Regions from separate parts of the Streptomyces sp. NPDC002467 genome, predicted to be linked through region 2. Evidence: riboswitches for the same ligand, from Rfam matches in the RefSeq annotation. Region 2 holds a riboswitch; each other region holds the start of a gene.
What was found. A riboswitch is a leader RNA that binds a small molecule or an ion and turns the genes downstream of it on or off. The one in region 2 is predicted to bind thiamine pyrophosphate.
Positions count from the first base shown of each region.

Region 1: it holds a riboswitch for thiamine pyrophosphate, as region 2 does, so the genes downstream of both, thiC (phosphomethylpyrimidine synthase ThiC) here and ACFYYJ_RS24795 (thiamine ABC transporter substrate binding subunit) in region 2, are expected to answer to the same signal.
Region 3: it holds a riboswitch for thiamine pyrophosphate, as region 2 does, so the genes downstream of both, thiO (glycine oxidase ThiO) here and ACFYYJ_RS24795 (thiamine ABC transporter substrate binding subunit) in region 2, are expected to answer to the same signal.

Region 1 is NZ_JBIARJ010000001.1:499,941-510,508, reverse strand. Features, by position in the region: gene ACFYYJ_RS02405 (hypothetical protein) at 1-637, opposite strand, end outside; gene ACFYYJ_RS02400 (hypothetical protein) at 902-1,942, opposite strand; gene ACFYYJ_RS02395 (hypothetical protein) at 2,316-4,001, opposite strand; gene ACFYYJ_RS02390 (glycosyltransferase) at 4,376-5,488, shown strand; gene thiC (phosphomethylpyrimidine synthase ThiC) at 5,571-7,361, opposite strand; TPP riboswitch at 7,356-7,501, opposite strand; gene ACFYYJ_RS02380 (YibE/F family protein) at 7,541-9,013, shown strand; gene ACFYYJ_RS02375 (SsgA family sporulation/cell division regulator) at 9,187-9,636, opposite strand; gene ACFYYJ_RS02370 (IclR family transcriptional regulator) at 9,734-10,480, opposite strand.
Region 2 is NZ_JBIARJ010000012.1:153,965-164,532, reverse strand. Features, by position in the region: gene ACFYYJ_RS24815 (NAD(P)/FAD-dependent oxidoreductase) at 1-1,390, shown strand, start outside; gene ACFYYJ_RS24820 (ferredoxin) at 1-6, shown strand, start outside; gene ACFYYJ_RS24810 (cytochrome P450) at 1,406-2,662, shown strand; gene ACFYYJ_RS24805 (ABC transporter ATP-binding protein) at 2,681-3,733, opposite strand; gene ACFYYJ_RS24800 (ABC transporter permease) at 3,733-5,343, opposite strand; gene ACFYYJ_RS24795 (thiamine ABC transporter substrate binding subunit) at 5,457-6,557, opposite strand; TPP riboswitch at 6,642-6,751, opposite strand; gene rlmN (23S rRNA (adenine(2503)-C(2))-methyltransferase RlmN) at 6,810-7,922, opposite strand; gene ACFYYJ_RS24785 (phosphatidate cytidylyltransferase) at 8,016-9,092, opposite strand; gene frr (ribosome recycling factor) at 9,092-9,649, opposite strand; gene pyrH (UMP kinase) at 9,735-10,514, opposite strand.
Region 3 is NZ_JBIARJ010000010.1:216,343-226,910, forward strand. Features, by position in the region: gene ACFYYJ_RS22195 (phytoene desaturase family protein) at 1-1,413, shown strand, start outside; gene ACFYYJ_RS22200 (hypothetical protein) at 1,427-2,317, opposite strand; gene metF (methylenetetrahydrofolate reductase [NAD(P)H]) at 2,360-3,274, opposite strand; gene thiE (thiamine phosphate synthase) at 3,354-3,995, opposite strand; gene ACFYYJ_RS22215 (Rv2175c family DNA-binding protein) at 4,081-4,446, opposite strand; gene ACFYYJ_RS22220 (NAD(P)/FAD-dependent oxidoreductase) at 4,637-5,866, opposite strand; TPP riboswitch at 5,948-6,059, shown strand; gene thiO (glycine oxidase ThiO) at 6,057-7,280, shown strand; gene thiS (sulfur carrier protein ThiS) at 7,277-7,477, shown strand; gene ACFYYJ_RS22235 (thiazole synthase) at 7,483-8,277, shown strand; gene ACFYYJ_RS22240 (hypothetical protein) at 8,494-8,790, opposite strand; gene pknB (Stk1 family PASTA domain-containing Ser/Thr kinase) at 9,315-10,568, shown strand, end outside.

The sequences.
Region 1 (10,568 bases), on a different contig from region 2:
TGAACTCGGTCGTGTTGTTGCCGTTGAACGAGCCCTGGGTGTCGCGGATGCCGACGAAGGCGGTGCGGTCCGCCGTCAGGGCGGCCTTCACCTCCCAGGCGTTGTTGTCCGCGACGGCGTCGACGTCGATGCACCGCGACGGGCCGGTGGGGCCGGTCGGACCCGTGCCGCCCGTCGGGCCGGTCGGACCCGTCGCACCCGTCGCACCCGGACCGCCCGATGCGCCCGTCGGGCCGGTCGGGCCTGTCGGACCGGTCGGGCCCGTTTCGCCCGTCGCGCCGGTCGCGCCGGTTTCACCGGTCGGACCGGTCGGGCCGGTGGGGCCGGTGGGGCCAGTGGGACCGGTGGGGCCCCGCTTGCCCTTGTCGCACTTGTCGTCGCCGCCACCCCGCATGCCGTCCTCGGAGACTCCGGCCCGCGGCTTGTGGTTCGGCTTGTGGGACTCGCAGCGGTCCTTGTCCCCACCCGTGGGACTCACCACCGACCCGGCGGGCTGGATGGTCTGGGCCGCGCCGAGCGCGGGGCTGGAGATTCCCACCAGTACCAGGGCAAGCGATGCGAGGGTGCCGCCGGCCCGCCAGCCGCTCCGCCTGGGCAGCGGGCCTAGGTTTGACCTGGTCTTGCGCTCGGGACTCATGTACGCCGCTCCTTCTCGAAACCGGATCGAACGATGTGCGTCGGGGCCATCGGGCCGCCTCAGTCATCGTGGGGATCTCGGTATCGGACGCCGGGACGCCTCGCATATAAGTCCACTTATTGGACGAATAACGCACCCCCAATGGCCGGTTGTCCGGCGGCGGCTCGGATCGGCGACCCAGACCCGGAAACGCCGACGGCCCGGAGCGCCGGCCGGACTGGATCGTCCGACGGTGCTCCGGGCCGCAGTGGTGCCGCGTGTTCGTTACTTCATGGTCTTCGGACGGTGGTTCACCGCGTCGGGAGCCAGCAGGCTGTGGGCGGCACGACGGGTGGGGTTGTACGGAACCGGCGGGTCCGCCGGAGTCCATACGCCGTCGCACGTGAGCGTGGTCGGGTTGCCGTTGACCACGTCGCAGAAGGTCTCGTAGACGACGCCGCCGTCGGTCACCACCTCGACGACGATGCCGTTGGCCTGCTGCGCGATGGAAACGCCGCAGGCGTCCGCCGGGTAGCTCTCACCCGTGCTGAGGTTGTACCAGATCCATGTGAACGGCGGCTGCCCCGACGTCTGGCGTACACCGACGTAGGTGTTCCCGTCGCCCGGAAGCACGGCCTTGAACTCGCGGCTGCTCTGGTCCGTGATGGCGTCGACGTCGATGCACTTCGCCGGACCGGTCGCACCCGTCGCACCCTGCGGGCCGGTCGGACCCGTGGCACCCGTGGCACCGGTCTCACCCTGCGGACCGGTCGGACCCGTCGGGCCGACCGAGCCCGTTCCGCCCGTACCGGGAGGACCCGTCACACCGGTAGCACCCGTCGCGCCGGTGTCACCCTGCGGACCGGTCGCACCCGTCGCACCGGCCGGACCCGTCGGACCCGTCGGACCCACCGAACCCGTACCGCCGGTTCCGGGCGGACCCGTCACACCCGTCGCACCGGTCGCACCCGCCGGACCAGTTGCACCCGTGGCACCCGTTGCACCCGCCGGGCCCGTCGGGCCGGTCGTACCGGTCCCGCCACCGGCAGGACCCGTCGGACCCGTGGGGCCGGTGGGACCGGTCGGGCCCGTCGCACCGGCAGGGCACTTGTCGTGCTTGTCCTTGCCGTCCTCCCCGCCCCAGACCTCGTTGTCCCCGCCACCCAGGAACTTGTCCAGCAGTTGGGCGTGCAGTGGCTTGTCGTGCGGGGGCCGGCCGTCCTCCGACTTGCAGTCGTCGCCCCCACCCGCCTGGGTCGCCGCGCCGACGGGGCCGGACGCCTGGACGGTCTGGCCCGCGGCGAGCGCGGGGCCGGCGACTCCCATCAAGACCAGGGCAAGCGATGCGAGGGTTCCGCCGGTCACCAGGCCGCTCCGCCTGGGCAAGGGACCGAGGGTTGACCTGGTCTTGTTCTCGGGACTCATATACGCCGCTCCTTCTGAACCGGATCGAACGATGCGTGGTACGGCCGCTCGGGCCACCTCGGACATCGTGGTGATCCCGGTCGCGGGGTGACGGGGCGCCTCGCAGAGACGTCAACGGATCGGCCCAGTGGTTCACCCCCATTGGAGGAGCGTGCGTTTGACAGAACGTCAGCGGCCCGGAGGGCCTACCGGACCATGTCCGGCGGCACTCCGGGCCGCTTGGGTTCACTGTCTGATCACCGTGCTGCTTCCACCGGGGTCACCCGGCCGGGCGTCAGCCGCGGTGCTTGTTGCCCTTGTCGGTCCTGTGATTGGCGACCGGCTTCTTGGCAGCCTGCTTCTTGACGGCGGGCTTCTTGGCGGGAGGGTTCTTGGCGGCGGACTGGTTCCGCAGCGGCGGGCTGTCCACCAGCGGGTTCACAGGAGTCCAGGCGGCGTTGCACGTGAGGCTCGGCGGGTTGCCGGAGTTCTCGGTGCAGGAGGTCTCCCAGACCCGCCCGTCGGGGGCCACCGTTTCGACGTTGGTGATTCCGCTGTGGTCGCTGACCGAGACACCGCAGGAGTTGCCCGGGAAGTTGGTGTTGTCGGTCAGGTTGTTCCACTCGAAGTTGCCGACGTTCGGGGTGAGGCTCCGGATTCCGACCCACACCTGACCGTTGGTCGAGACCCCCTTGACCTCCTCGGACGCGCTGGGCTTGTAGGAGGCGACGCCACCGTTGCACGGGCCGGTGACGCCCGTGGCTCCGGTCGCACCCCTGGCGCCCGTCGGGCCCGTCGGGCCCGTCGGGCCGGTGAGGCCTGTCGCACCCGTGGCACCCGTCGCACCGGTGGCACCGGCCGGACCCGTCGGGCCGGTGAGGCCCGTCGCACCCGTCACACCGGTCGCACCGGTCGCACCCGTACCCGTCGGACCCGTCGGACCCGTCGGGCCGGTGTCACCCGTGGCACCCGTCACACCGGTCGCACCGGTGGCGCCCGTACCCGTCGGACCCGTCGGACCCGTCGGGCCGGTGTCACCCGTGGCACCCGTCACACCGGTCGCGCCGGTGGCGCCGGTCTCACCCGTGGCACCCGTGGCGCCGGTGGCACCCGTCTCACCAGTCGCTCCGGTGGCGCCCGTCTCGCCAGTCGCACCGGTCGCACCCGTCGGACCGACGGAGCCTTCGCCGCCCGGACCGGTCGCACCGGTGGCGCCCGTCTCACCGGTCGCACCCGTGGCACCCGTCGCGCCGGCCTCACCCGTCGCACCCGTAGCACCGGAAGGACCCGTCGGACCGGTCGGTCCGGTGTCACCGGTCGCGCCGGTCTCACCCGTGGCGCCCGTCGGACCCACCGAACCCGTACCGCCCGAACCGGGCGGGCCCGTCACACCCGTGGCACCCGTGGCGCCGGCCTCACCCGTGGCACCCGTCGCACCGGCCCCACCTGTCGCACCAGTCGCACCCGCAGGGCCCGTCGGACCCGTCGGGCCCACCGAACCCGTGCCACCCGTACCGGCCGGACCGGTCGCACCCGTCGCACCGGCAGGACCCGTCGCGCCGGTCGCACCGGCCCCACCCGTCGCGCCCGTCGCACCGGGCTGACCCGCCGGACCCGTCGGACCCGTCGACCCCGTCCCGCCGCTGCCGGCAGGACCGGTGGCGCCCGTGTCGCCCTTCGGGCCGGTCGGGCCGGTCGGGCCGGTCGGGCCGGTCGGACCCGTTCCACCCGCGGGCGGGCACTTGTCGTGTCCGTCGCCGTGCGGCTCGCGCCCGTCCTCCTCGCCCCAGGTCTCGTCGTCGCCGCCGCCCAGGTACTCGTCCAGCAGCTGGGCGTGCAGCGGCTTCTCGTGCGGGGGCCGGCCGTGCTCCGGCTTGTCGTGCGGCTTGCAGTCGTCACCCCCGCCGGCCGCCGGGGCGACGGCGGTCACGCTCGTACCGGCCGGCCCGACCAGCGCGACGACGGGGCTCGCCATGCTCACGAGCACGAGGGAGAGCGATGCCAGGGCACCTCCCGCCATCCAGGCCCGACTGCGGGGGACGGGACCAAGCGGCGACCTGGTCCGGTGCTCACGACTCATGTGCAGCGCTCCTTCGGAACGGAATGCGGGCCGGAACGGGTGACGCCCCGACCGCGAGTTCGATCTTCCTTGGGAACCTACGGGCGCAAATCGGGGCATCTTGAGCATTTTGCGACGAACGTCAACACATCGGCCTATCAGACCTGCACGAACGGATGCGGACCCGACCACCCCGTGGTAGAGCCATCGGGTCACGCCACCGGCGAGCCGCCACCCCCTCGGCGGCCGGAATCCCTAACGTCGCCCGCGTCCCAGCCGACGAGAGGGTGTTTCCGGTGAAGCCGACCATCTGTCTGAACATGATCGTCAAGAACGAGGCGCCGACGATCCGGAAGTGCCTGGAGTCGGTACGCCCGCTGATCGACACCTGGGTGATCGTGGACACCGGCTCCACGGACGGCACCCAGGACGTCATCCGGGACTGCTTCCGCGACCTGCCCGGCGCTCTCCACGAACGCCCGTGGAAGGGTTTCGACGGAAGCCGCACCGAGGCGATCGAGCTCGCCCGCTCCAGCGCCGACTACCTGCTGTTCATCGACGGCGACGACGTGATGCAGATCGAGCCCGGCTTCCGCATGCCGGAGCTGACGCTCGACGCGTACCAGGTCGCGCTGCACGACGGCCCGATCATCCACTGGCGGCCGGCCCTGGTCTCCAACCGGCTGCCCTGGCGGTACGTGGGCGTACTCCACGAGTACATCGAATGCGGCACCGACTACAGCCGCGACGTGATCGAGGGCTTCAACATCCTCTCCGTCGGCGGCGGGGCACGTCTCCGCGAAGGCGGCCAGCGGGCGAAGTACCTGCGCGACGCCGAAGTCCTCACCGAAGGACTCGCGAAGGAGCCCGGCAACACCCGGTACGCCTTCTACCTCGCCCAGAGCTGGCGCGACGCGGGAGAACCGGAGAAGTCCCTGGCCGCCTACGACCACCGCGTCGCCATGGGTGGCTGGGTCGAGGAGACCTACTGCGCCCGGCTCTACGCGGCACGGCTCGCGGCCGGCCTCAAGCGGCCGGCGGCCGAGGTGGTCGACCGGTTCCTGCGCGCGTACGAGAGCCGCCCCAACCGCGCCGAGGCCCTCGGCGAGCTCGCCCGCCTCTGCCGCCTCGAAAGCCGCTGGCCCCTCGCCTACACCTTCGCCCGGCAGGCGGTGCGGATCCCGGCCCCGGACGACATCCTGTTCGTCGAGTTCGCCTGGCACGAATGGCGCGCGCTCGACGAACTCGCGGTGGCCTCCTACTGGGTGGGCGAGTACCAGGAATCGCTGGAGTGCTGCCAACGCCTCCTGGAGGAGGGCAAACTCCCCCTGGAGGAGCACGACCGGATCCTCGCGAACCTCGAATTCGCCCGGCGCAAGCTCGGCCTGGCCGCCCAGGTCCCCGCCTGACGGCCACCCCCTCCCGAAAGCGGAAAAGGCCCGCGACTCCCCCCTCGGTGTCGCGGGCCGTTCCGTGTCGCCGCAGCGGAGGTCAGTCCGCCAGCGGCAGGTACACGCGGTTGCCCGAGGCCGCGAACTCGGCGGACTTCTCCGCCATGCCCGCCTCGATCTCGTCCGCCTTCAGGTCACCGCCGTGCTCACGGCGGATGTCCTGCGAGATCTTCATCGAGCAGAACTTCGGACCGCACATCGAGCAGAAGTGCGCGGTCTTGGCCGGCTCGGCGGGAAGGGTCTCGTCGTGGAACTCGCGGGCCGTGTCCGGGTCGAGGGCCAGGTTGAACTGGTCCTCCCAGCGGAACTCGAACCGCGCGTCCGACAGGGCGTCGTCCCAGTCCTGGGCGCCCGGGTGACCCTTGGCCAGGTCGGCGGCGTGGGCCGCGATCTTGTACGTGATGACACCGGTCTTCACGTCGTCGCGGTTGGGCAGACCCAGGTGCTCCTTGGGCGTCACGTAGCAGAGCATCGCGGTGCCCCACCAGGCGATCATCGCGGCGCCGATGCCCGAGGTGATGTGGTCGTACGCGGGCGCGACGTCCGTGGTCAGCGGGCCGAGCGTGTAGAACGGCGCCTCCTCGCAGATCTCCTGCTGGAGGTCGATGTTCTCCTTGATCTTGTGCATCGGGACGTGCCCGGGGCCCTCGATCATGGTCTGGACGTTGTGCCGCTTGGCGATCGTGTTCAGCTCGCCGAGCGTCTTCAGCTCCGCGAACTGCGCCGCGTCGTTGGCGTCCGCGATCGAACCGGGGCGCAGACCGTCACCGAGCGAGTAGGTGACGTCGTACGTCGCGAGGATCTCGCAGAGCTCCTCGAAGTTCGTGTAGAGGAAGTTCTCCTTGTGGTGCGCCAGGCACCAGGCCGCCATGATCGAGCCACCCCGGGAGACGATGCCGGTCTTGCGGCGGGCGGTCAGCGGGACGTACGGGAGCAGCACGCCGGCGTGGACCGTCATGTAGTCGACGCCCTGCTCGGCCTGCTCGATGACCGTGTCCTTGTAGATCTCCCAGGTCAGGTCTTCGGCACGGCCGTCGACCTTCTCGAGCGCCTGGTAGAGCGGCACGGTGCCGATCGGCACGGGGGAGTTGCGCAGGACCCACTCGCGGGTGGTGTGGATGTTGCGGCCCGTGGAGAGGTCCATGACCGTGTCCGCGCCCCAGCGGGTCGCCCAGGTCATCTTCTCCACCTCCTCCTCGATGGAGGAGGTGACGGCGGAGTTGCCGATGTTGGCGTTGACCTTCACCAGGAACCGCTTACCGATGATCATCGGCTCGATCTCCGGGTGGTTCACGTTGGCCGGAAGCACCGCGCGACCTGCGGCGATCTCCTCGCGCACGACCTCGGGGGAGACGTTCTCGCGGATCGCGACGTACTCCATCTCCGGGGTGATCTCGCCCCGGCGGGCGTACGCGAGCTGCGTGACGGCGGCGCCGCCGCGACCCCGACGGGGCTGGCGGGGGCGGCCCGGGAAGACCGCGTCGAGGTTCTTGAGCCCGCCGCGCGGCGAGGTGTGCTTGATGCCGTCGTCCTCGGGGCGCACGGGACGGCCCGCGTACTCCTCGGTGTCGCCGCGGCCGATGATCCAGTTCTCGCGCAGCGGGGGCAGGCCCCTGCGGACGTCGGTCTCGATCTGGGGGTCGGTGTACGGACCGGACGTGTCGTAGAGCGTCACGTCCTTGCCGTTGGTGAGGTGGACCTGGCGGACCGGCACCCGGATGTCCGGGCGGGAGCCCGCCAGGTATCCCTTGTGCCAGCCCGGCTGGCGCTCGGTCTGGCCGTCGTCGCCCTGGCTGACGGCAGGCGTGCGTGCGTCGTCCTGAATGGTCATGAGACCTGATCTCCCTACGCCGGCATTACCCGGTAACAGGTTCGGCGGTCGACGCAGCCTCTTCCCGTACGCATCCGTGATGTGCGTACGGTGATCAGCGCCCTCTCAGCCCGGTGCTCCGAGCTCCCGCGTTGTGCAAAGTAGCCCCCACGCTAGCGTCATCAATGGCGTGCTGAACAGTGGGCCCCCTCATCTCTTGCGATGATCTGCCGGTGACGTCTTCGCTGCACCCCCCCACGAAGCCCACCGAGCCCCATGACCACACCGGCCACGAGCACTCAGGTCCAGGGCACGACTCCGGTCATGCGCCCGGCCAGGGTCACGGTCCCGGCCACGACCACGGAGGTCACGGACACGGCGGCCACGGACACGGGCACGGCCACGGTCCGGCGGCGCCCGGCTCGAAGCACCTGCGCAAGGTCATCGCGGCCGTACTGATCCCCTTCACCGCCGCCGTGTTCGTCGGCATGGCGGTGCTCTGGCCGGGCGGAGCGCCCGCCCACGAGCGCACGGGCGTCGGTTTCGACCGTCAGACCCAGCAGGCCACGGTCGTCTCGCTGGAGCGTGTCGACTGCAAATCCGTGAACGCCTCGCAGGTGCCTCCGACGGGCGACACGTCCACCCCGGAGGGGCGCGAGGCGCAGGCCGCGCAGACGGGGGAGTGCAAGAAGGCCACCGTCGAGGTCGGTACGGGCCCGGAGAAGGGGCGGACCTTCGTCGAGGTCGTCCAGCCGGGTGCGCCCCGGCAGTTGGAGAAGGGCCAGGAGGTGGTCGTGGCCTACGCGCCGGACGCCCCGCACGACCTCCAGTACTCGGTGATCGACGTGAACCGCAAGCTCCCGCTGGCGCTGCTGGCGGGCATCTTCGCCCTCGCGGTGGTGGTCGTCGGGCGGATGCGCGGGGTGTTCGCCCTGATCGCGCTGGTCGTCAGCTTCGGCGTGCTGACCCTCTTCATCCTCCCGGCCATCCTCCAGGGTTCGAACCCGCTGCTCGTAGCCGTCATCGGGGCGAGCGCCATCATGCTGATCGCCCTGTACATGTGCCACGGACTGACGGCCCGCACCTCCGTCGCCGTCCTCGGCACGCTGGTCTCGCTGCTGCTGATCGGGCTGCTGGGCTCGGTGTTCATCGACTGGGCCTTCCTCAGCGGCAACACCGATGACAACACCGGTCTGATCCACGGGCTCTACCCGCACATCGACATGAGCGGCCTGCTGCTCGCAGGTGTGATCATCGGATCCCTGGGCGTGCTCGACGACGTGACGGTCACCCAGACCTCGGCCGTCTGGGAACTCCACCAAGCCGACCCGTCGATGGGCCCGCGCGGGCTCTACCGGGCGGCGATCCGGATCGGCCGCGACCACATCGCGTCGGTGGTCAACACGCTCGTACTGGCCTACGCGGGCGCCGCCCTGCCGCTGCTGCTGCTGTTCTCGATCGCGAACAGCAGCATGGGTTCCGTGGCCAACAGCGAGCTGGTCGCGGAAGAGATCGTACGGACCCTCGTGGGTTCGATCGGGCTCGTGGCCTCGGTCCCGGTGACCACGGCACTGGCCGCGCTGGTCGTATCGGCCGACCGACCGGGATCCCCGGCCGCCTCGCCGGCCTCGGGACCGGTCCGCGGCGGCCGGGGCCGGCGGCGCAAGCGCTGAACGGCGGTTCCCGAGGAACGGGAAAGGGGCGTCGGCGGACGCCGGCATTCCGCTGCGTTTCAGCTGTGGCCGGTGTTTCACATGGTGCAGGTGTGGCCCGTATTGCTTTTGGTGCCTTTACCTGTGGCGCCTTTGCCCGTGGCGCCTTTGCCCGCACGGCCACGCGAGAGGCGTCAGCCCGCGTTCTGCTCGTTCTGCTGCGCCTCGGCGAGGATCTTGCCGAGCGCCTCGTCGAGGTTCTCCTCGAAATCACCCAGGTTCCGCTCCTGCCCGAGCGGAACGAGCCGGTCGGTCCGGTCGAGGAACGCGACGAGCGGAGCCGCGCCGGCGCGGAAGAGCGCCCGGTCGCCGCCCACCTGGAGCCGGATGTGGACATCGGACAGTTCCTCGGGATCGGTGGGGGCGATGTGCACATCACCGTCACCGCACGGCTTGTTGATGCCGTCGAGGAGGAGCTCCCGGCCGAACGCCCAGGTCACGGGCGCGTCTCCGGGAAGGTGGAAGGTCAGGCGGACTGCGTAGGGGTCACGAGCGTCGTACCGGAGTTCCACCGGGATCCGGAACGAGAGCTCCTCGGAAACGAGGAAGCTCATCATGACCTCTGCCTGTACCGACTCGCGCATTGCCTACCCCGCTGTAGTGGAAGTGGCCAGGAATGATCCCCCAGGGCCCTCTTGACAAGGGTGGTGGAAGCGCTAGCAGATCACAAGGAGTGAGTTTTCAGATACTGATAGAGAACGAGAGGGTGCTCAACAGCGCGCCTACTTCACTCCGTAGCCGATCGACCACATACGGCAATCGGTCTTGCTGGTGCAGAGGAAGAGAAATCGCCATGGTTGCGGCGGTATCGCCCGCCGTGATGGGGATCGCCGCGCAGACTGTGCCGAGGGCATATTCCTGGCGTTCGGTTACTGGCTGCATTCGGCCGAGGGCGCCGATCCTGTTCTCCAGGGAACGCAAATCCCTCACGGTGTGAGCGGTGATGGCCTCGACCGGGTGGCGGTCGTAGTGGTCCCGGCGGGCCTCTTCGTCGAGCTGACCGAGCAGGCACTGCCCGATGGCGTGCGCGTGGCCGGTCGCCCGGAAGTCGGCCCACTCCTCGCAGGCCGGGTTGGCCGGGGTGTCCGAGACGCCCACGACCTCGATCTCGCCCTCGCGGTAGACCGCGAAATAGACGGGGGCCCCGACCGCGTCGCGGAAGTGCGCAAGGGATTCGAGGATCATGCTGCGACGTTTCTGCTGAAGTCCGCCACCGGCGAGCCGCCCGGCGGCGTCGCCCAGCACGAACACTCCGTTCTCTCTGCGCAGATAGCCCTCGTGCGTGAGGGTCCGCAGCAGGTGGTACGCGGTGGGGAGGGGGAGCCCGGCCTCGCGGGCCAGCTGTTTCGCCGGGGCTCCCTCGCCATGGGATCCCACTGCTTCGAGCAGCCTCAACGCCCTCTGCACCGAACCGATCAGAGTCGGCACACCGGCATTGTGAACCGAAGACAAAGCTCACCCCCAGGCGTGGCGGCGGGCCTTCGGGGCGGCCCGCCCTGCGGGGGCCGCCCCCGCA
Region 2 (10,568 bases):
CGGTGACTCAGCCCTTGAGCGGCTCAAGCGCGACGGTCGCATCGTGGTCGTCGGCGCTTCCCTCGCCGGCCTGCGTGCCGCCGAGACCATGCGCGAGAAGGGGTTCGCCGGATCCCTCACGATGATCGGCGACGAACCCTACGAGCCTTACGACCGCCCCCCGCTGTCCAAGCAGGTCCTGCTGGGCAAGGCGACCGCGGACCGTACGCTCCTCCCCCGCCGCCGGGACATCGACGCCAAGTGGCGGCTCGGCGTACCGGCCAGCGGCTTGGACATGGCGGCCCGCCGGGTCAAGCTCGCCGACGGTGACGAGGTGGAGTACGACCGGCTGCTGATCGCGACCGGGGTACGGGCCCGCCCGTGGCCCAACGAGGAGGAGGCGGCCCTCGAAGGCGTCTTCACCCTGCGCACCCGCGACGACGGGGCCGCCCTGGAGCGGCGCCTGGCGGCCGGGCCGCGTCGGGTCCTGGTCATCGGCGCCGGGTTCACCGGCTCCGAGATCGCCTCGGCCTGCCGGGAGCGGGACCTCGCGGTCACGGTCGCCGAGCGGGGCGACGCACCGCTGGTCGGGGCCCTGGGCGGGGTGATCGGCGAAGTCGCGGCCGGGATGCACCGCGAGAACGGGGTGGACCTGCGGACCGGGATCATGGTCACGCGGCTGGAGGGCGACTCCTCCGGCCAGGTACGCGCGGCCCACCTGTCGGACGGCAGCGTCCTGGAGGCCGACGTCGTGGTCGTGTCGCTCGGCGCCCAACGCAACACCGACTGGCTGACCGGCTCCGGGCTCGGAGCGGGTCCGCGGGGCATCGCCTGCGACGCGGGCTGCCGCGCCTTCAACATCTGGGGCATCGTCACCGACGACATCTACGTGGCGGGTGACGTGGCACGCTCCCCACACGCGCTCTTCGGGTACCAGTTCCTGTCCCTGGAACACTGGGGCAACGCCGTCGCCCAGGCCGAGACGGCGGCGCACAACATGCTCAGCGAGGGCGTGGACCGCCGCCCGCACGTGTGGGTCCCGGCCTTCTGGTCCTCGCAGTTCGGGGTGAACATCAAGTCGGTCGGGGTGCCCTCGATGGGCACCGAGATCCTCATCACGCAGGGCTCGCGCGCCGAGCGCCGCTTCGTGGGCGTCTACGGCTACCAGGGGCGCGTCATCGGCGCCGTCACCTTCGACCAGTGCCGCTGGCTGGACTTCTACGAGCAGCAGATCGAGCAGACCGCGCCGTTCCCGCCGCCCTTCGCGACGGTGGACCGCAGGAGCGAGGGGAACAACCCGCTGGACGCGGACTTCCCAGACCCGTCGGTGCCCACGCACGGCCCGACCATCACCCTGAGCGGCTACTCACCGGCCGACCGGCGGATGACGTTCACGCCGGCCCACAACTGAGCACGAGGACCTCCCATGACCGAAGGCATCCTGCGCCAGATCCTCGACTACTCCAGCCGGTCCAACCCCTATCCCCTGTACGAGGAGCTCCGCGAGACCCCGGTGTTCCAAGACGGGGACGGACTGTACGTCATCAGCACGTACCACGAGATCAAGAGCCTGCTGCACGATCCTCGGATCAGCTCCGACTCGCGCAACCTGGCGGTCACCGGCGACCTGCTGGACGAGGGGACCGGCGAGGGCGACGCGACGGCGGCGGCCCTGCCCCCGTCCTTCCTGAAGCTGGACCCGCCCGACCACGACCGGCTGCGCCGGATGACGAACCGTCCCTTCGGTCCGCCGCACTCACCGCACCGGATCCACGACATGCGCGGCGAACTGGGCGACATCGTCACCGGCCTGATCGACTCCGTGGCCGAGAACGGCAACGCGGCACGGATCGACCTGGTGGAGGAGTTCTCGTACCCCTTCCCGGTCACCGTGATCTGCCGGCTGCTGGGGATCCCGCCCGAGGACGAGGCCCGCTTCCACGTCTGGGCCGACACGCTCGCCGCGAGTCTGGACCCCGATCCGGACGCCGACCCCGCCGAGCGCATCAAGAAGACGCAGGACACCCGCATGGAGCTCGGCATGTACCTGGCCGGGCTGATCGAGGAGCGGAAGAAGAACCCGGGTGACGACATGTTGTCCCAGCTGTCGACCGCGGACGGCCCGGACGGCGCCATGAGCACGATGGAAGTGCTCAGCACCTCGGCGCTGCTGCTGATCGCCGGCCACGAGACCACCGTCAACCTGATCACGAACGGCATGCTCACCCTCCTGCGGCATCCGGAGGTCCTGGACCGGCTGCGCGCCGAGCCGCAGCTGTCCGTCCCGATCGTGGAGGAGCTGCTGCGCTACGAGCCGCCGGTGCAGCTGCTGCCGCAGCGGACCCCGCTGGCCGACATCGAGATGCAGGGCGTGACCATCCCCAAGGGCTCCTCGCTCTGGCTGATCCTGGCCTCCGGCAACCGCGACCCCCGCCGGTTCAAGGACCCGGACCGCTTCGACCCGGACCGCCCGGACGTCCAGCACCTGGGCCTGGGCAGCGGCATCCACAGCTGCTTCGGTGCGCCGCTGGCCCGGCTGGAGGCGGCGCTGGCGCTCAGCGAACTGGCCCGCCGGCTGGAGAACCCGAGGCTGCTGGAGGACCCGCCGACGTACCGGCAGAACGCGGTCCTGCGCGGCCCGCGCCACCTGCCGATCGCCGTGGACGGCATCCGGGCGGCCTGAGGAAGACCCCGGCGGGCCCTACTTCCCGGGCCCGCCCCGGGCCGGGGTGGTCGGCAGGACGACCACCTCGGTCGGCGTGAACGTCACCGCGACCCGGTCGCCCACCGCGGGCGCCGCCGCCAGACCGCACTCCGCCTCCAGCACCGGCCCTGACTCGGGCCTCAGCCGCAGCGCGACGTGCGTGCCCCGGAAGGTCCGGGAGACCACCTCGCAGCCCAGACCGGCCGCGCACAGCACCACCCCGGCCGGGCGGATCAGCAGCCGGTGCTCCCCGTCCGGGGTGCCCGCCGGAACCGGGACCTTGCCCCACGGGGTGCCGGCCGCGCCGCCCGACACCGTGGCCGGAACCACGTTCTCGAAGCCGAGGAACCGCGCCACGAACTCCGACGCGGGCCGCTGCCACACCTCCAGCGGGGTCCCGGCCTGCGCGATCCGCCCCTCCCGCATCACCACCACCCGGTCGGCCAGGGCGAACGCCTCGCCCTGGTCGTGCGTGACGGCCAGTACGGTCGTCCCCAGCCGGGAGAACAGCCCCCGCAGCTCCACCACGAGCCGCTCGCGCAGCCCCCGGTCGAGCTGCCCCAGCGGTTCGTCCAGCATGAGCAGCCTCGGCGAGGGCGCCAGCGCCCGGGCCAGCGCGACGCGCTGCTGTTCGCCGCCCGACAGCGAGGCCACCGCCCGGCCCTGGGCCCCGGGGAGCCCGACCAGCTCCAGCAGCTCCGCGACCCGGGGCGCGTACGAGCCCCGTCCGTACGCGGAGCCCCTCATCCGCAGCCCGAACGCGACGTTCCCGCCGACGTCCCGGTGCGGGAAGAGCTGGTGGTCCTGGAACATCAGGCCCACGCCACGCCGGTGCACCGCCACCCCGGCCTGGTCCGCGCCTCCGAGCAGCACCCGGCCCTCGGACACCGGCTGGAGCCCGGCGACCACCCGCAGCAGGGTGGACTTCCCGCTTCCGCTCGGCCCCAGCACGCACACCGTCTCGTGCTCGGCGACCTTCAGATCGACGGCGTCCACGACCGCGCGCTCACCGAAGCGGACCGACACCCCTTCCAGCTGAAGCAGTGTCATCAGAACTCTCCGGAGGTCTTGTCGGGGCGCAGCCGCTCCAGCACCAGCAGGGAAACCGCGCACACCAGCATCAGGATCGTGCTCAGGGCCATCGCCTGCCCGTAGTTCAGTTCCCCCGCCCGGCCCAGCAGCCGCGCCACGGCCACCGGCAGCGTCGGGTGGTCCGGCCGCGCGATGAACACGGTCGCGCCGAACTCCCCCAGCGAGACCGCGAAGGCGAACCCGGCCGCGATCAGCAGCGCCCTGCGCACCAGCGGCAGGTCCACCTCCCGCCACGCCCGCAGGGGCGACGCGCCGAGCACCGCGGCCGCTTCCCGGAGCCGCCCGTCGACCGCGCGCAGCACGGGCAGCATGGTCCGTACGACGAAGGGCACGCCGACGAGGGCCTGCGCGAGCGGCACCAGGATCCAGGAGGTCCGCAGGTCCAGCGGCGGCTCGTCCAGGGTGATGAGGAAACCGAAGCCCACCGTCACGGCGGACACCCCGAGGGGCACCATCAGCAGCGCGTCGAAGCCGCGTACGAAGCGTCCCCCGCGCCGGGTCAGCGCCGCGGCCGCGAGCCCCCCGATGACGAGGGCGATGGCGGTGGCGGCGAGCGCGTACTGGAGGGAGTTCCAGACCGCCTCCAGCGGCGCGACCAGGAACGTCCCGCCGCCGGGGTTCCCGAGCGCGCGGTAGAAGCCGAACCCGTACCCGCCGGGAGCGTCGAAGGAGCGTTCCACCAGCACCGCGAGCGGCGCCACGATCAGCAACGCCACCGTCAGCAGCACCCCGCCGAGCAGGGACCGCTGCGCCCAGCCGCGCGGCCGGTGCGCGGTCCGGGCCGGATCGACGAGCCGCAGCGCGGTCTCCCGCTTGCGCACCGTCCAGGCGTGGATGCCGAGGATCGCGGCGAGCGCGGCGAACTGCACCATGGTCAGCACGGCGGCCGTGGACAGGTCCAGGAGCTGCGCGGTCTGCCGGTAGACCTCCACTTCCAGCGTGGAGTACGAGGGGCCGCCGAGGATCAGCACGACGCCGAAGGAGCTGAAGGTGAACAGGAACACCATCAGCGCGGCGGCGGCCACCGCGGGGGCCAGGGCGGGCAGCGTCACCCGCCGCCAGGCGGCGAAGCGCCCGGCGCCGAGCACCCTGGCGGCTTCCTCCTGCCTCGGGTCCAGCTGGGCCCAGAGCCCGCCGACGGTGCGTACGACGACGGCGTAGTTGAAGAAGACGTGCGCGAGGAGGATGGCCCAGACGGTGGTGTCGAGCCGGACCCCCACCAATTCGTCCAGCAGCCCGCCCCGGCCGACCAGTGCGAGGAAGGCGGTGCCGACGACCACGGTGGGCAGCACGAAGGGGATGGTCACCAGGGCCCGCAGCAGCTGCTTGCCGGGGAACTCGAAGCGCGCGAAGACGTAGGCCGCCGGGAGCGCGATCACCAGGGTGAGCGCGGTGGAGGCGAGGGCCTGCCACGTGGTGAACCAGAGCACGCCGGCGATGTCGGGCCGGGTGATCACCTCGGTGATCCGGCCGAACTGCCAGCCGGTGTCGGTCTTCAGGCCGCGCCCGAGGATCGCGGCGACGGGGTAGGCGAAGAACAGCCCGAAGAAGGCCAGGGGCACGATCATCAGCGCGAGCCGCACGGCCGTGGCCCGCCCGGACTCGCGCACGGGATGGCGTACGCCCCCCGCCGGGACCGGCGCGGCGCCCCCCGCCGCCGCGACCGCTCCCTCGGTACCGCTTACTTCACGACGAGCGCGGTCCATGCCGAGACCCACTGCTCACGGTTCTTGGCGATGGTCTCCGGGGCCACGTTCTCGGGCTTCTCGACCACCACGCCGTGCTTGGTGAACAGCTCCGGCAGGGAAGCGTCCTTCGTCACGGGGTTCACGAACATCTGGAGCGGCATGTCCTCCTGGAACTTCTTGCCGATCAGGAAGTCCACGAGCGCCTTGCCGCCCTCGGTGTTCTTCGCGCCCTTGAGCAGGCCCGCGAACTCGACCTGGCGGAAGCAGGTGCCGGTGGCGACGCCCGTCGGGGCCTCGGCCGGCTGCGGCTCCCCGTACAGCACCTCGACCGGCGGGCTGGAGGCGTAGGAGACGACCAGCGGGCGGTCGCCCTTGGCCTTCTTGCCGCCCGCGGAGCCGGAGAAGCGCTCGTTGTAGGCCTGCTCCCAGCCGTCGACGACCTCGACGCCGTTGGCCTTCAGCTTGCTCCAGTAGTCCTTCCAGCCGTCCTCGCCGTACTTGCCGACGGAGGCGAGCAGGAAGCCGAGGCCGGGCGACGAGGTCGCGGCGTTCTCGGTGACCAGCAGGTTCTTGTACTCCGGCTTGACCAGGTCGTCCAGGGTCTGCGGCGGGGCGATCTTCTTGTCGGCGAAGTAGGCCTTGTCGTAGTTGACGCAGATGTCGCCGGTGTCGATCGGGGTGACCCGGTGCTGCTTGTCGAGCACGTACTCGGGCTTCACGCCGGCCAGGCCCTTGGCCTCGTACGGGGTGAAGATGCCGTTGTCGAGGGCGCGCGAGAGCAGGGTGTTGTCCACGCCGAAGAAGACGTCGCCGCGCGGGGAGCCCTTGGTGAGGATCTCCTGGTTCAGCGCGGCGCCCGCGTCCCCGGACTTCAGCACCTTGACCGTGTAGCCGCTCTGCTGCTCGAACTCCTTGAGGACCGCCTCGGTCACGTTGAAGGAGTCGTGCGTGACGAGCGTGACGGTCTTGGACTTGGGGCTCTCGGTCCCGCCCGCGCTCTTGTCCTTGGCGTCGCCGCCGCCGCAGGCACTGAGCGTGGTGACGCCCAGCGCGGCCGCGAGCGCGACGCCCGCGATCTTCTTGGTGGTGCTCACTGGTGATTCCTCCTGGGATGTCCAGGAGAAGACGCGGCCCTGCCCGGCGCTCTGTGGGAGCGGACGCCGGGCAGGGCGCAACAGCTTGAGTGGTGACCGAACTTCCTACCCCGAATGACCGGGGCGAGGTTCAGAGGGTCTGCGGATGACGGATACCGCACTCTCAGCGCTGTGGCGCTCCCCTGTCGGAATATGAAATTGGTTCGGCCACAGGGTACCCCGTGGCCGAACATGATCGATCAGGACCGGAATCTAGCGCTCCGAGGCGGCGAGCTGCCCACACGCGCCGTCGATCTCCTGGCCGCGGGTGTCCCGTACGGTCACCGGCACGCCGTGGCGGGCGATCGCGTCGACGAAGGCCCTCTCGTCCTCGGGCCGCGAGGCGGTCCACTTGGAGCCGGGCGTCGGGTTCAGCGGGATCAGGTTGACGTGGACGCGCTTGCCCTTGAGCAGCCGGCCCAGGAGGTCACCGCGCCAGGCCTGGTCGTTGATGTCGCGGATCAGCGCGTACTCGATCGAGATGCGACGGCCGGACTTCTCGGCGTACTCCCAGGCGGCGTCGAGGACCTCGCGGACCTTCCAGCGGGTGTTCACCGGGACCAGCGTGTCGCGCAGCTCGTCGTCGGGCGCGTGCAGCGAGACGGCGAGGCGGCACTTGAAGCCCTCGTCGGCGAAGCGCAGCATGGCCGGGACCAGGCCGACGGTGGAGACGGTGATCCCGCGCTGGGACAGGCCCAGGCCGTCGGGCTCGGGGTCGGTGAGCCGGCGGATGGCACCGACGACGCGCTTGTAGTTCGCGAGGGGCTCGCCCATGCCCATGAAGACGATGTTGGACAGTCGGGCGGGGCCGCCCGGGACCTCGCCGTCGCGCAGGGCGCGCATGCCGTCGACGATCTGGTGCACGATCTCGGCGGTGGACAGGTTGCGGTCCAGACCGGCCTGGCCGGTGGCGCAGAACGGGCAGTTCATGCCGCAGCCGGCCTGCGACGAGATGCACATGGTGACCCGGTCGGGGTAGCGCATCAGCACGGACTCGACGAGCGTGCCGTCGTGCAGCTTCCACAGGGTCTTGCGGGTGGTGTCGTCGTCGCAGGAGATGTGGCGGACGACGTTCATCAGCTCGGGCAGCAGCTCCTGCTGGAGCTTCTCGCGCGACGCGGCCGGGATGTCGGTCCACTCGGCCGGGTCGTGCGCGTACCGGGCGAAGTAGTGCTGGGAGAGCTGCTTGGCCCGGAAGGGCTTCTCGCCGATCGCGGCGACCGCCTCGCGGCGCTCCTCCGGCGTGAGGTCGGCGAGGTGCCGGGGAGGCTTCTTCGCTCCGCGCGGTGCGACGAAGGTGAGCTCTCCCGGAACAGGGCGGGCCATGGCAGGTACTCCTTGTAAGACGAAAGGCGCGCCGCAGAAGCAGCGCGCCTTTCTAGAGTAACCGCCCGGCGTCCTACGACGCCTTTTCCCAGGTCAGCCCGTACCCACGAAGGCCGCCAGCAGCAGCCACACCACCGGGGCGGTGGGCAGCAGCGAGTCGAGGCGGTCCATGATCCCGCCGTGCCCCGGGAGCAGGGTGCCCATGTCCTTGATGCCGAGGTCCCGCTTGATCATCGACTCGCCGAGGTCGCCCAGCGTGGCGCTGACCGCGACCGCGAGCCCCAGCAGCAGGCCCTGCCACCAGGCACCGCCGTCGATCAGGAACTCCATGCACAGGGCGCCCGCCGCCATGGCGAAGGCCACGGCTCCGAAGAGCCCCTCGCGGGTCTTGCCGGGGCTGATGCGCGGCGCGAGCTTCGTCTTGCCGAAGCGCCAGCCCACCGCGTAGGCCCCGGTGTCGCTGACCACGGTCAGCACGAGGAAGGTCACCACGCGCTGCGGACCGTCGTCGGCGGTGAGCAGCATCGTGACGAAGGTGGCGAGGAACGGTACGTAGAACGCCGCGAAGACTCCCGCGGTGACGTCCTTGAGGTAGTCCTCGGGCGGCTCGGTCATCCGCCACACCAGCACCGCGAGGGCGGTCAGGGCCATCGCGACCCAGGCTCCCTCGGCGCCGCGGACGTACCCGGCGATGACCATGGCCGCGCCGCCCACCGCGAGCGGGACGAGAGGGGCCTTGATGCCCTTCTTCTCCTGCAGCCGGGAGGTGAGCTCCCACAGACCCACGACGACCGCGACGACGACGACGCCGACGAAGACCGCCTTGACGATGAAGAGCGAAGCGAAGATCACCGCGCCGAGGCCGACGCCGACCCCTATGGCGGCGCGCAGGTCCCGCCCCGCACGCTTCTTCTGCGGCGGGGGCGGGGGGTCCTGCGGTGCCTGCGAAGGCGGGGGCGGGGGGCTGGGCATGGGCTCCTGCGGCGGCGTCTCGTCGCGGAAGAGGGGGCCGCCGTCCGGGGCGGCCCCCCGATCGCGTGCTTCCCGGTCGTCGAAGTCACGGCCGGCGGCATCGGGCACGATGGGCATGGGCCGAGTGTGCGGGCCCACCAGCGCATCGTATGCGGGACCCGCCGGAACCGGCTCCGGCTGCCAGGAAGAGTCGTTCATCAGACTTCGAGCAGCTCGGATTCCTTGTGCTTCAGGAGCTCGTCCACCTGCGCGACGTACTTCGCGGTGGTGTCGTCGAGCTCCTTCTCCGCGCGGCGCACCTCGTCCTCGCCGGCTTCCTTGTCCTTGACGAGCTTGTCAAGGGCGTCCTTCGCCTTGCGGCGGACGGCGCGGATCGAGACCTTGGAGTCCTCGGCCTTGGTACGCGCGACCTTGATGTACTCCTTGCGGCGGTCCTGCGTCAGCTCGGGGAAGGTCACCCGGATGATGCTGCCGTCGTTGCTCGGGTTGACACCGAGGTCGGAGTCGCGGATGGCCTGCTCGATGTTGCGCAGCGCGCTCTTGTCGAACGGGGTCACGATCGCCATGCGCGGCTCGGGCACCGAGAAGGAGGCGAGCTGGTTGATGGGCGTGATGGCGCCGTAGTAGTCCGCCACGATCTTGTTGAACATCGCCGGGTGCGCACGGCCGGTGCGAATCGCGGCGAAGTCTTCCTTGGCGACGACGACGGCCTTTTCCATCTTCTCCTCGGCCTCGAGGAGGATCTCTTCGGTCACCACGTGCTCCTGCATGTCTTGAATGGATGGTTCAGGCGGGCGGGACGGGCAGGACCCGGCTGGGCCCGGCCCGGCGACGGACAGCTCAGGCCCGGGTTCCCTCGTCGCTGACAAGCGTGCCGATCTTCTCACCCTTGACGGCGCGCGCGATATTGCCCTCGGCGAGGAGCTCGAAGACGAGGATCGGCAGCTGGTTGTCGCGGCACAGCGTGATCGCCGTGGCGTCGGCGACCTTGAGGTCGCGCGAGAGGACCTCGCCGTACTCCAGAGCGTCGAACTTCACCGCGTCCGGGTTCTTCTTGGGGTCGGAGTCGTAGACCCCGTCGACGCCGTTCTTGCCCATGAGCAGGGCCTCGGCGTCGATCTCCAGGGCGCGCTGGGCGGCCGTGGTGTCGGTGGAGAAGTACGGCATGCCCATGCCGGCGCCGAAGATCACGACGCGGCCCTTCTCCAGGTGGCGCACGGCGCGCAGCGGGATGTACGGCTCCGCGACCTGGCCCATGGTGATGGCGGTCTGCACGCGGGAGTCGATGCCTTCCTTCTCCAGGAAGTCCTGGAGGGCGAGGCAGTTCATGACCGTGCCGAGCATGCCCATGTAGTCGGACCGTGCCCGGTCCATGCCGCGCTGCTGGAGTTCGGCGCCTCGGAAGAAGTTGCCGCCGCCGATCACGACGGCGATCTCCGCGCCGTCGCGGACCACCGCGGCGATCTCACGGGCGATGGCGTGGACGACGTCGGGGTCGACGCCGAGTCCTCCGCCACCGGAGAAGGCTTCGCCCGACAGCTTCAGCATGAAGCGGCGGCCCTTCTTCGCCTGGTCGCTCTTGTCGTCGGATGCGGTGTGGGGGTCCACGCCCTGATTCATGGAGATCTCCTCGTGCACATACGAAGAAGGCCATTGCCGGTGGGTCCTTGCGGT
Region 3 (10,568 bases), on a different contig from region 2:
ATTGCGGTGATCGGCGCCGGGATGGGCGCGATGGCGACGGCGGCCCGGCTGGCCGTGGCAGGACACCTGGTGACGGTGTACGAGCGCGGGACCACCTACGGCGGAGCGCTCGGCAGGTACGAGCGCGACGGCTTCGCCTTCGACACCGGGCCCGGACTGCTCCACCTGCCCGCCGTCTACCGCGACCTGTTCGTGAAGACCGGCAAGCGGTCCCTGGAGGACTGCGTGGACACCGTCCAGGTGGATCCCGCCATCCGGCACGTCCTCCCCCACCACGGCATCGACGTCACCCTGCCGGGCGCTTCGCGCGGCGGGGTCGCCGCCGCCCTCGACTCCGCCTTCGGCCCGGGTGCGGGCGAGCGCTGGAACGGAGTGCTGGGCCGCGCCCGGGACGCCTGGGACGCCACCCGCCGCCCGCTCCTGGAGGAGCCGCTGCGCACGGACGAGGCCCGGCGGACGCTGGGCGCCGACCCGTACCCCGCCCTGCGCAGGAGCGGCCTGCTGCGCCGCCGCACTCCGACCCTCGCCGAGGTGGCCGACCGGGAGCTGGGCGGCGCGCTCGGGGAAGTACTGACGGGCCTGGTCCGCTCGTACGGGATCGACCCCGCCGGCGCGCCCGCCTCCGCGGCCGTGCTCCCGTACATGGAGCAGACCTTCGGCAGCTGGTACGTGCGCGGCGGAATGCGGGCGCTGGCCACCGCCGTGTACGAGCGCTGCCTGGAGCGGAAGGTCGCCTTCGTCTTCGGCGCCGAGGTACGGGAGGTGCTCGCGCCCGCCGGCCGGGCCTCCGGGCTGCTGCTGGCCGACGGCACCGAGGTGGAGGCGGATTCCGTGGTCTGCGGGATCGACCCGCGGCAGCTGCCGGCCCGGTCCCTGCCCTGGCCCCCGGAGGCGGTCCCCGCCCGCGGCGAGGGGGTGCCCAGCCGGGTCACCCTGCTGCTCGCGCTGCGAGGGGCCCGCCCCGCCGACGCCGTCCACCGCACGCTGGTCCACGCGCAGGGCGCCGACGTCACCGTGATGCGCCCCGACGACCCCGCGACCCGACCCGACGCGGACCACGAGGCGGTCACCGTGAGCGCCGTGTGCGGCCCCCGGGTGCCCGGGGAGGGGGAACTCCTGGAACTCGCCGAGAAGGCCGTTCCAGGGCTACGGGAGCGCCTGCTGTGGCAGGAGGTGCGCACCCCCGCCGACATCGAGGCGGCCACGGGCGCGGTCGGCGGCTCGGTGCCCCCGCCCGCCCTCGCGGGGGCCGGGGGCCGCCTGCTCCACCCGGCCAACACCACGGCCGTGCCCGGCCTGTACCTGGCGGGCGGCTGGGCGCACCCGGGCGGCGGGCTGCCGCACGCCGGGATGACCGGGGCGCTGGTGGCCGGGCTGATCGTGGAGGGTGCGGAGTTCCGCGGCTCGCAGTGAGCCGCGGGGTCCGTCAGTAGCGGTACTGCTCGTACTCGCCGGTGCCCTGGGAGGGGTACGGGTAGCCCTGCTGCTGGTCCTCCGGCGGGTACGGCTGCCCGTACGCGTCGGTGGTCCGCTGCTGCGGGACCCACACCCCGCCGGGCGGGGTGTCCATGGAGTACTGCTGCTGCGCCTGGTCGCCGTAGGGGGCGTAGCCGGCGGCGTACGGGTCGGCGCCGGGCGGGACCGACCCGCCGGTGCCGATGTACGGGTCCGAGTAGGCGGCGTACACCTGCTGCTCGCCCCCCGCGTAGCCGTTGGAGTAGTCGTAGCCCTGGCCGCCCTGGGACTGCGAGGGGTCGTAGTACGCGGCGTACTGGTGGGCGTCCTGCTCGGCCGTGGTGAACGGCGAGGCGAAGGCCGCCGTCTGCGCGGCGTCATGGGCGGGCTGGTCGGGCCGGCCGGGTGCGAAGCTCTGGATCCCGTAGGACCCCGTGTCCTCGGGCACCGGCTCCGGGCTGTAGACCTCCGGGGCCTCGGGACGGTCCCGGCCGTCGCCGCTGCCGTCGCCCTGGCCCTCGTACTCCAGCCCGGTGACCTGGAGGGAGGGTTCCTGCTTCGCCGGGGCGCCGGAGCGGCGCCGCCGGGTCTGCCGTACGGGTTCCCCGCCGCGGCGCAGCGCCCAGCCGGCCACGAAGCCCTTGCGGAACGAGAGCGTGACGAGGGTCTGGCCCGCGGCGAACATGGCCGCGCCGGCGCCGATGACCAGCACCGACGGCAGCACGACCCCGGCGACCACGCCGAGGAACCCGGCGAAGGCGAGCAGGCGCCAGCGGAGCCGGGCCTTGTACTGCATCAGGACCTCGGCGAGCAACCACAGCGCGACGATGCCGAACGCGATGTAGAGGACCGTCATACCCATGCGTGGCCCCTCTCGGTACGGCCGCCCATGGCGTACGGCCGATCAGGCCCGCTGGTGCAGGCCCAGGTTCTCGTAGATTTCGAGAGTCGCCGTGGAGTTGTTCAGCGTGATGAAGTGCAGTCCCGGTACACCCTCGGACAGCAGCCGCGCGCAGAACTCCGTGGCGAACTCGATGCCAATGGAGCGTACAGCGGCCGCGTCGTCCTTGACCGCGAGCATGCGCTCTTTCACGTCCGCGGGGAAGACCGCGTTGGTGAGCTGGGGCAGTCGGTCGAACTGCTTGATGCCCACAACAGGCATGATCTCGGGGATGATCGGGGTCTCGCAGCCCGCCTTCTCGACGCTGTCGCGCAGCCGCAGATAATTCTCCGGGTCGAAGAACATCTGCGTGATGGCGTAGTCGGCGCCGGCGCGGCACTTGTCCACGAAGTGCCGGATGTCCGTGTCCCAGTCGGCCGAACGCGGGTGCATCTCGGGGAAGGCCGCGACGCCCACGCAGAAGTCCCCGGACTCCTTGACGAGTCGGACGAGGTCGGCGGCGTAGTGCACGCCCTCGGGATGCGCCACCCACTCGCCCATGGGGTCACCCGGCGGGTCTCCGCGCAGGACGAGCATGTTCCGGATGCCGGCGTCGGCGAACTGGCCGATGACGTGGCGCAGCTCGGCGACCGAGTGGTCGACCGCGGTGAGGTGCGCGACGGGGGTCAGGGTGGTGTCCGAGGCGATCTGCTCGGTGGCGCGGACGGTGCCGCCGCGGGTGGAGCCGCCGGCTCCGTACGTCACGGAGACGAAGCTCGGGGATACCGCCTCGATCCGGCGCAGCGCGTTCCAGAGGTTGCGTTCGCCCTTCTCGGTCTTCGGCGCCCAGAACTCGAAGGAGTAGGAGCGCCCGGACGCGAGGAGGTCCCGGACCGTGTGTGCACGGTCCGACCAGGTGGAAGCGGTACCAAAGGCCATACGGGCAGGTTAGACGCGGCGTGGCGCAGCCCGAAGTGGTGTCCGTCTTTTGGACACCTTTTTGGACACCTCGTCGGGGCTATTGGCCGATGCGGGCCCTTACGCGCTTGGCCAGCTCGGCGGCGGCCGCACCCGGGTCGGAGGCCTCGGTGACGGCGCGGACGACCACCACGCGGGTGGCTCCGGCGTCCAGGACCTCGTCCAGGTTCGAGGCGTCGATGCCGCCGATGGCGAACCAGGGCCGGTCCTGCTCCAGCGAGGCCGCGTACCGGACGAGCCCGAGGCCGGGGGCGTAGCGGCCGGGCTTGGTGGGGGTGGGCCAGCACGGGCCGGTGCAGAAGTAGTCCACGCCCGGCTCGGCGACGGCCGCGTCGACCTCGGACTCCGCGTGGCAGGAACGGCCGATCAGCACGCCCTCGCCGAGGATGGCGCGGGCGGCGGGGACGGGGATGTCGCCCTGGCCCAGGTGCAGGACGTCGGAGCCGATGGCGTGGGCGACGTCGGCGCGGTCGTTCACGGCGAGGAGCTTGCCGTGCCGGCGGGCGGCCTCGGCGAACACCCGGAGGTGCTCCAGCTCCTCCCCGGCCTCCATGCCCTTGTCCCGGAGCTGGACGATGTCCACGCCTCCGGCGAGCACGGCGTCCAGGAACTCGGGGAGGTCACCCTGCTTCTTCCGGGCGTCCGTGCACAGGTAGAGCCGGGCGTCGGACAGCTGCTGCATGGGTGTACCCCCCGTGGTGGAGCGCGGTGCACGGGCACGGACGGCCCGCACACCGCGGTGGAACAGATGGATCAGTCGGAACGACTCAGAGGGCGAGCGCCTGAGCCCGGCGCTTGACCTCCGTGCCGCGATTCTCGCTCAGCGCCTGCGCGGGGGTGCCGGGCAGGGTCGGGTCCGGAGTGAACATCCACTCCAGGATCTCCTCGTCGGAGAAGCCGTCGTCGCGGAGCACCGTCAGCAGGCCGACCAGGCCCTTGACGACCTTGTCGCCGTCGATGAACGGCGCGGGCACCTGGAGGGAGCGGTTCTCGCCGCGGCGCACGGCGACCAGCTGACCTTCCTTGACCATCTGGCGGACCCGGGTCACCTCGATGTCGAGCATCTCCGCGATGTCGGGGAGGTACAGCCAGGAGGGGACTAGGGCATCGATCTTTGCGTCAATCTCGGTCACACCCCAAGCCTGCCATCTCGACTCCGCCGCCGGTACCTGACCCACCCCGTCCGGGTAGCCCCCGGCATTTCCAGCCCGTCCGGCGTTCGAGGATCGCGGTCCGGGGCGGAGCCCCGGGAAACGGAGAAAGGGCGGGGCGGGGAGCTGCTCCGCGCAGCGGCACCCCCACCCCGCCCCACCGGTCACACGGCTACGCGACGACCGCCGACTTCAGCGCGACCCCGGGGTCGGAGACCTTCGCGGGGTCCACCGGCACCCCCGTCTCGATCAGCCGCCGCCCCTGCGCGAGGTCCCGCGGCCTCCCCACCGCGAGCACCGCGACCAGCGCCCCGCCCTTCAGCCAGCACACCGACCAGGCCTCACCGGCCGGGTCCCCCCGCCACAGCAGCTCGTCCGCCCCGCCGTGGTGCCCGGCGTACTGCACGAAGCGCCCGAACTGCTCGGACCAGAAGTACGGGACCGGGTCGTACACCTCACCCGGTTCCCCACCCCCCGCCAGGATGTTCGCCGCGACCGCCCGCGGCCCCTGCAGCGCGTTGTCCCAGTGGTGCACCAGCAGCCGCGCCCCGTACCGCCCCGAGGGGAACGACGCGCAGTCGCCGACCGCGTAGACCCCCGGCAGGGAGGTACGCAGGTGCTCGTCCGCGGTGACCGACCCGTCCGGCCCGAGCTCCACCCCGGTCCCGGCCAGCCATCCGGTGGCGGGGCGGGCGCCGATGCCCACCACCACCGCCCCGGCCGGCAGCTCGCGGCCGTCCGCCAGCAGCACCCGCCCGGCCTCGACCCCGGCGACCTTCGCGCCGGTGACCAGTTCGGCGCCCGCCTCCGCGTACCAGCGCCCCATCGGCGCGGCGACCTCCTCGGGCAGCGCCCCCGCCAGCACCCGCTCGGCGGCCTCGACCACCGTCACCGCGCAGCCCGCCTCCCGGGCCGCGGTGGCGAACTCGGCGCCGATCCAGCCCGCCCCGACGACCACGACCGAGGGGGCCTCGGCCAGGACCGGCCGCAGCCGGGCCGCGTCGTCGAGGGTGCGCAGCAGGTGTACGCCGGGAACGCCCTCGGTCCCCGGCAGGGTCAGCGGTTCGGCTCCGGTGGCCAGCACGAGGACCTCGTACGGGACCGGACCGGCCTCGGTGTCCAGTTCCCGCTCGCCGGCCCGCAGCCCGGTGACCTCGGTGCCGAGCCTGAGCTCGATGCCGAGCCCCTCGAAGTCCACGTCGAAGGCGGAGTCCTCGGCCTTGCCGAGCAGGACCGCCTTGGAGAGCGGGGGCCGGTCGTAGGGCTGGTGCGGTTCGGCGCCCAGCAGGGTCACGGGGCCGGCGTAGCCCTGCTCCCGCAGGGCCACCGCGGTCTGCACACCGGCCATTCCGGCGCCGACGATCACGACGCCGCTCTGATTGTTCTCCGTCTGCTCACTCACCCGGCCACCCTAATCATCTGACGCTCCGTCAGGAATAGGTGCCGCCTTACCCGCCGTCGACGGCCGGGTTAGTCTGGCCACCGTACCTATCGCGGGAGTCCGGCGCACCGGGCTGAGAGGGAGGCTGGACGGCCTCCGACCGTACGAACCTGATCCGGGTCATGCCGGCGAAGGGAGGGGCTGGACGCCCATGTTTTCATCTCGGAATCGAACAGAACCCGAAGCGGGATCCGGAACCGGACCCGGTACGGGATCCGGAGCCGGATCCGACGTCCTCGTCATCGGCGGCGGCATCATCGGCCTGGTCACCGCCTGGCGGGCCGCCGAGCGCGGCCTGCGCACCGTACTCGCCGACCCCGCCCCCGGCGGCGGCGCCGCCCAGGTCGCGGCCGGGATGCTCGCCCCGGTCACCGAACTCCACTACGGCGAGGAGTCCCTGCTCGGCCTCGGCCTCGCCTCCGCCGAGCGCTATCCGCGGTTCGCCGCCGAGCTCGCCGAAGCCAGCGGCGGCATGGACATCGGCTACCGCGCCTGCGGCACCCTCGCCGTCGCCCTCGACTCCGACGACCGCCTCCACCTGCGGGAACTCCACGCCCTGCAGCGCCGCTGCGGCCTGGAGTCGGAGTGGCTCACCGGCCGCGAGTGCCGCCGCCTGGAGCCCATGCTCGCCCCCGGCGTCCGCGGCGGCCTGCGCGTGGACGGCGACCACCAGGTCGACCCGCGCCGGCTCGCGGCCGCCCTGCTGGCCGCCTGCGAGCGGGCCGGGGTGATCATCCACCGGGCCAACGCGGAACGGCTCCTGGTCACCGCCGACCGCGCGGCCGGCGCCGTGCTCGACGACGGTACGGAGCTGCGCGCGAACCAGGTGGTCCTGGCCGCCGGCTCCCTCAGCTGCAAGCTGCCCGGCGTACCGCCGGAGGCGGCCGTACCCGTCCGGCCCGTCAAGGGCCAGGTCCTGCGGCTCGCCGTACCACCGGCGTACGCGCCGTTCCTCTCCCGGACCGTGCGGGCCGTCGTACGCGGCAGCCACGTCTACCTGGTGCCGCGCGAGAACGGGGAACTCGTCCTCGGCGCCACCAGCGAGGAACTCGGCTGGGACACCACCGTCACCGCCGGCGGGGTCTACGAACTCCTCCGCGACGCCCACGAACTGGTACCCGGCATCACCGAACTCCCCCTCGTCGAGACCAGGGCCGGCCTGCGCCCCGGCTCCCCCGACAACGCCCCGCTGCTCGGCCCGACCGAGCTGCCGGGCCTGCACCTGGCCACCGGCCACTACCGCAACGGGGTCCTCCTCACCCCCCTCACCGGCGACGTACTCGCGGAGCTGCTGACCACCGGCGAACTCCCGCCGATCGCCCGCCCCTTCTCCCCCCGCCGGTTCTCCGCCGCACGTCAGGAGTCCTACGCATGACCATCTCCGTCAACGGCGAGCCGCGCGAGATCGCGGCCGGCACCACCCTCGACTCGGTGGTCGCCACCCTCACCACCGCCCCCTCCGGCGTCGCTGCCGCGCTCAACGAGACCGTCGTCCCGCGCGGCCAGTGGCCGGCCACGGCGCTGGGCGAAGGCGACCGGGTCGAAATCCTCACCGCGGTCCAGGGAGGCTGAGCGAGATGGCGGACGACCTCTTCACCCTCGGCGGCCGGACCTTCTCCTCCCGCCTGATCATGGGCACGGGCGGGGCCCCGAGCCTGGACGTCCTGGAGCGCGCACTCGTCGCCTCCGGCACGGAACTCACGACCGTCGCGATGCGCCGCCTGGACCCGACGGTCCAGGGATCCGTCCTCTCCGTCCTCACCAAGCTCGGCATCGCGGTCCTCCCCAACACGGCGGGCTGCTTCACGGCGGGCGAGGCCGTCCTGACGGCGCGCCTCGCCCGGGAGGCGCTGGGCACGGACTGGATCAAGCTGGAGGTCGTCGCGGACGAGCGGACCCTCCTCCCGGACGGGGTCGAACTCCTCGACGCGGCCGAGATCCTGGTCGACGAGGGCTTCACCGTCCTCCCGTACACCAACGACGACCCGGTGCTGGCCCGCAAGCTGGAGGACGTGGGCTGCGCGGCGATCATGCCGCTCGGCTCCCCGATCGGCTCGGGCATGGGCATCCGCAACCCGCACAACTTCGAGCTGATCACCGAACGGGCGGGCGTCCCGGTCATCCTCGACGCCGGCGCCGGCACGGCCTCGGACGTGGCCCTCGCCATGGAACTCGGCTGCGACGCGGTCATGCTCGCCTCGGCCGTCACCCGCGCCCAGTCCCCCGCCTTGATGGCGGCGGCCATGCGCGACGCGGTCTCGGCCGGCCGCCTCGCCCACCGCGCGGGCCGCATCCCCCAACGCCGCTTCGCGGAAGCCTCGTCCCCCACGGAGGGCCGCGCCACGCTGGACCCGGAGCGGCCGGCGTTCTGAAGGGGGCGCTGTCCGTTCGGGCCGGGATGCCGGGGCGGCGGTCACGCGGGGCCTTGCCGCGTGGGCGGTCAGGGGTGACCGATGTCGGGGCCCCGGTCGGTCGGCGCCGCGACTGGCCCTCGTCCTGGGTCGCTTCCTGCATTTGACGGTCCGGGCCGGATGGGTTGCGCCATCCGGCCCGGACTCTCAGGTCAATTTCCGTTCGACGCGACTTCCTCAGTCGTCCCAGTAGTGGTGATGCTTGTGGTGGTGGTTGTGGTGGTCGTAGCAAACGCCCCACCCCCAGCCCCAGCCCCAATCCCAGTCCCAGCCGTGGCGGTCGTGACGGTTTTGATGGCAATAGCCCCAGCCCCAATCCCGATCGCCGCTATTGGACGTCGTCGCAGTCACGGTTTTGGCGTGCGATGCCGCCGGCGCCGCGAATGCGCTGGAGGGCACCAACGCGCCCGCCGCGACCAAGGCGCTCGAGGCTGCGAGGATGGCGAGACGCTGTACGCGGGATGCGTGAGTCATGAGAATTCACCTCCTTTGAGATAGGGAAAAAGAGATGGCCGGACGGCCTTACCCAGAGCCCAATTGAGCCCGGGGCGAGCGCATCGCGTCACGCCCCGCGTTCTCGGGACTTGACAGTTCGAGAAAATCACCCGTGTCGAGACATCAGCTCCGGACGGCCGTCGGACGCCGGGAATGAGGAGCACGTAGCGATCCGTCGCGGCTTATGACCAGCCCAGGACGGGTCGCAGACGCCGTCGTGGAGGAGCGCGTAGCGATTTGACGCGCCCTTCCTGCCGCCTGGGCTCTTGTGGTCGACAACGACCACGCCCACCCCCGACCCGCCCATCCGCGAGGCCGTGACCGCCGCCACCACACCCCACCCGCACCCGAGGGGGCGGGTGGGCAGCCGCCGTCGCGCCGGTGCGGGCCGTGGGGGTGGAGGCCCCGCCCGCGCGTGACCCCGTACCCCGCCCACGTCACAGCTGGGCTGCAAGAACGACCGCGCCCGTCGGGTCGCGTCCGCCCGCCAATAGAATCGGCGGGTGGATACGACCCTGGATGACCCCCTCGTCGGGCGCGTGCTCGACGGCCGCTACCGCATCGACGCCCGCATCGCGGCCGGCGGCATGGCAACGGTCTACCGGGCCGTCGACACCCGGCTCGACCGCGTGCTCGCGCTGAAGGTGATGCACCCGGCCCTCGCCGCGGACGCGGCCTTCGTCGACCGGTTCATCCGGGAGGCCAAGTCCGTGGCGCGGCTCGCGCACCCCAACGTGGTCTCGGTGTTCGACCAGGGCACGGACGGGCCGTACGTGTTCCTGGCCATGGAGTACGTCTCCGGCTGCACCCTGCGCGACGTGCTCCGCGAGCGCGGCGCGCTGCGGCCGCGGGCCGCCCTCGACATCCTCGAACCCGTCCTCGCCGCCCTCGGCGCGGCGCACCGGGCCGGGTTCGTGCACCGTGACATGAAGCCCGAGAACGTCCTGATCGGTGACGACGGCCGGGTCAAGGTGGCCGACTTCGGGCTGGTCCGCTCCGTGGACTCCGTCACCAACACCACCGGCTCCGTCCTCGGCACCGTCTCCTACCTGGCCCCCGAGCAGATCGAGAACGGCGTCGCCGACACCCGCGTGGACGTCTACGCCTGCGGTGTCGTGCTGTACGAGATGCTGACCGGGGCCAAGCCCCACACCGGCGGGACGCCCGCCCAGGTGCTGTACCAGCACCTCCACGAGGACGTGCCGCCTCCCTCGGCCGCCGTCCCCGGGCTGGCCGTCGGGCTCGACGAGCTCGTCGCGCAGGCCGCCGCGCGCAACCCGGAGCTGCGGCCGTACGACGCCGCCGCCCTGCTCGGCCTCGTCATCGAGGCCCGTGCGCAGCTCGGCGACGCCGAGCTGGACGCCGTACCGCCGCAGGCGCGGGCCGACGAACGGTCGTCCGCCGAGGACCGCACCGGCGTGATCCCGCGTCCGGTGACGGCGCAGCAGCCCGTGCACCACACCTCCCGCCTGGAGATGCCTCCGACTCCGCCGCCGGCGACGCACCGGCCGGCAGCCGCCTCCTCCCGGCTGCCGCGCCGCGGTGTGCTCCTGGTCATCGCGGGGGTCCTGCTCTCCCTCGGTCTGGGCACGGGCGTCTGGTACATCAGCTCGGGTCAGTTCACCAAGGTCCCGAACCTGCTCGGCAAGAGTGAGGCCCAGGCGCGCTCCCAGCTGTCCGCGGCCGGGCTCGGGGTGAAGGGCGTCGAGCGGAAGTTCAGCGACGCCTTCGACCGCGGGACGGTGATGGACACCGAC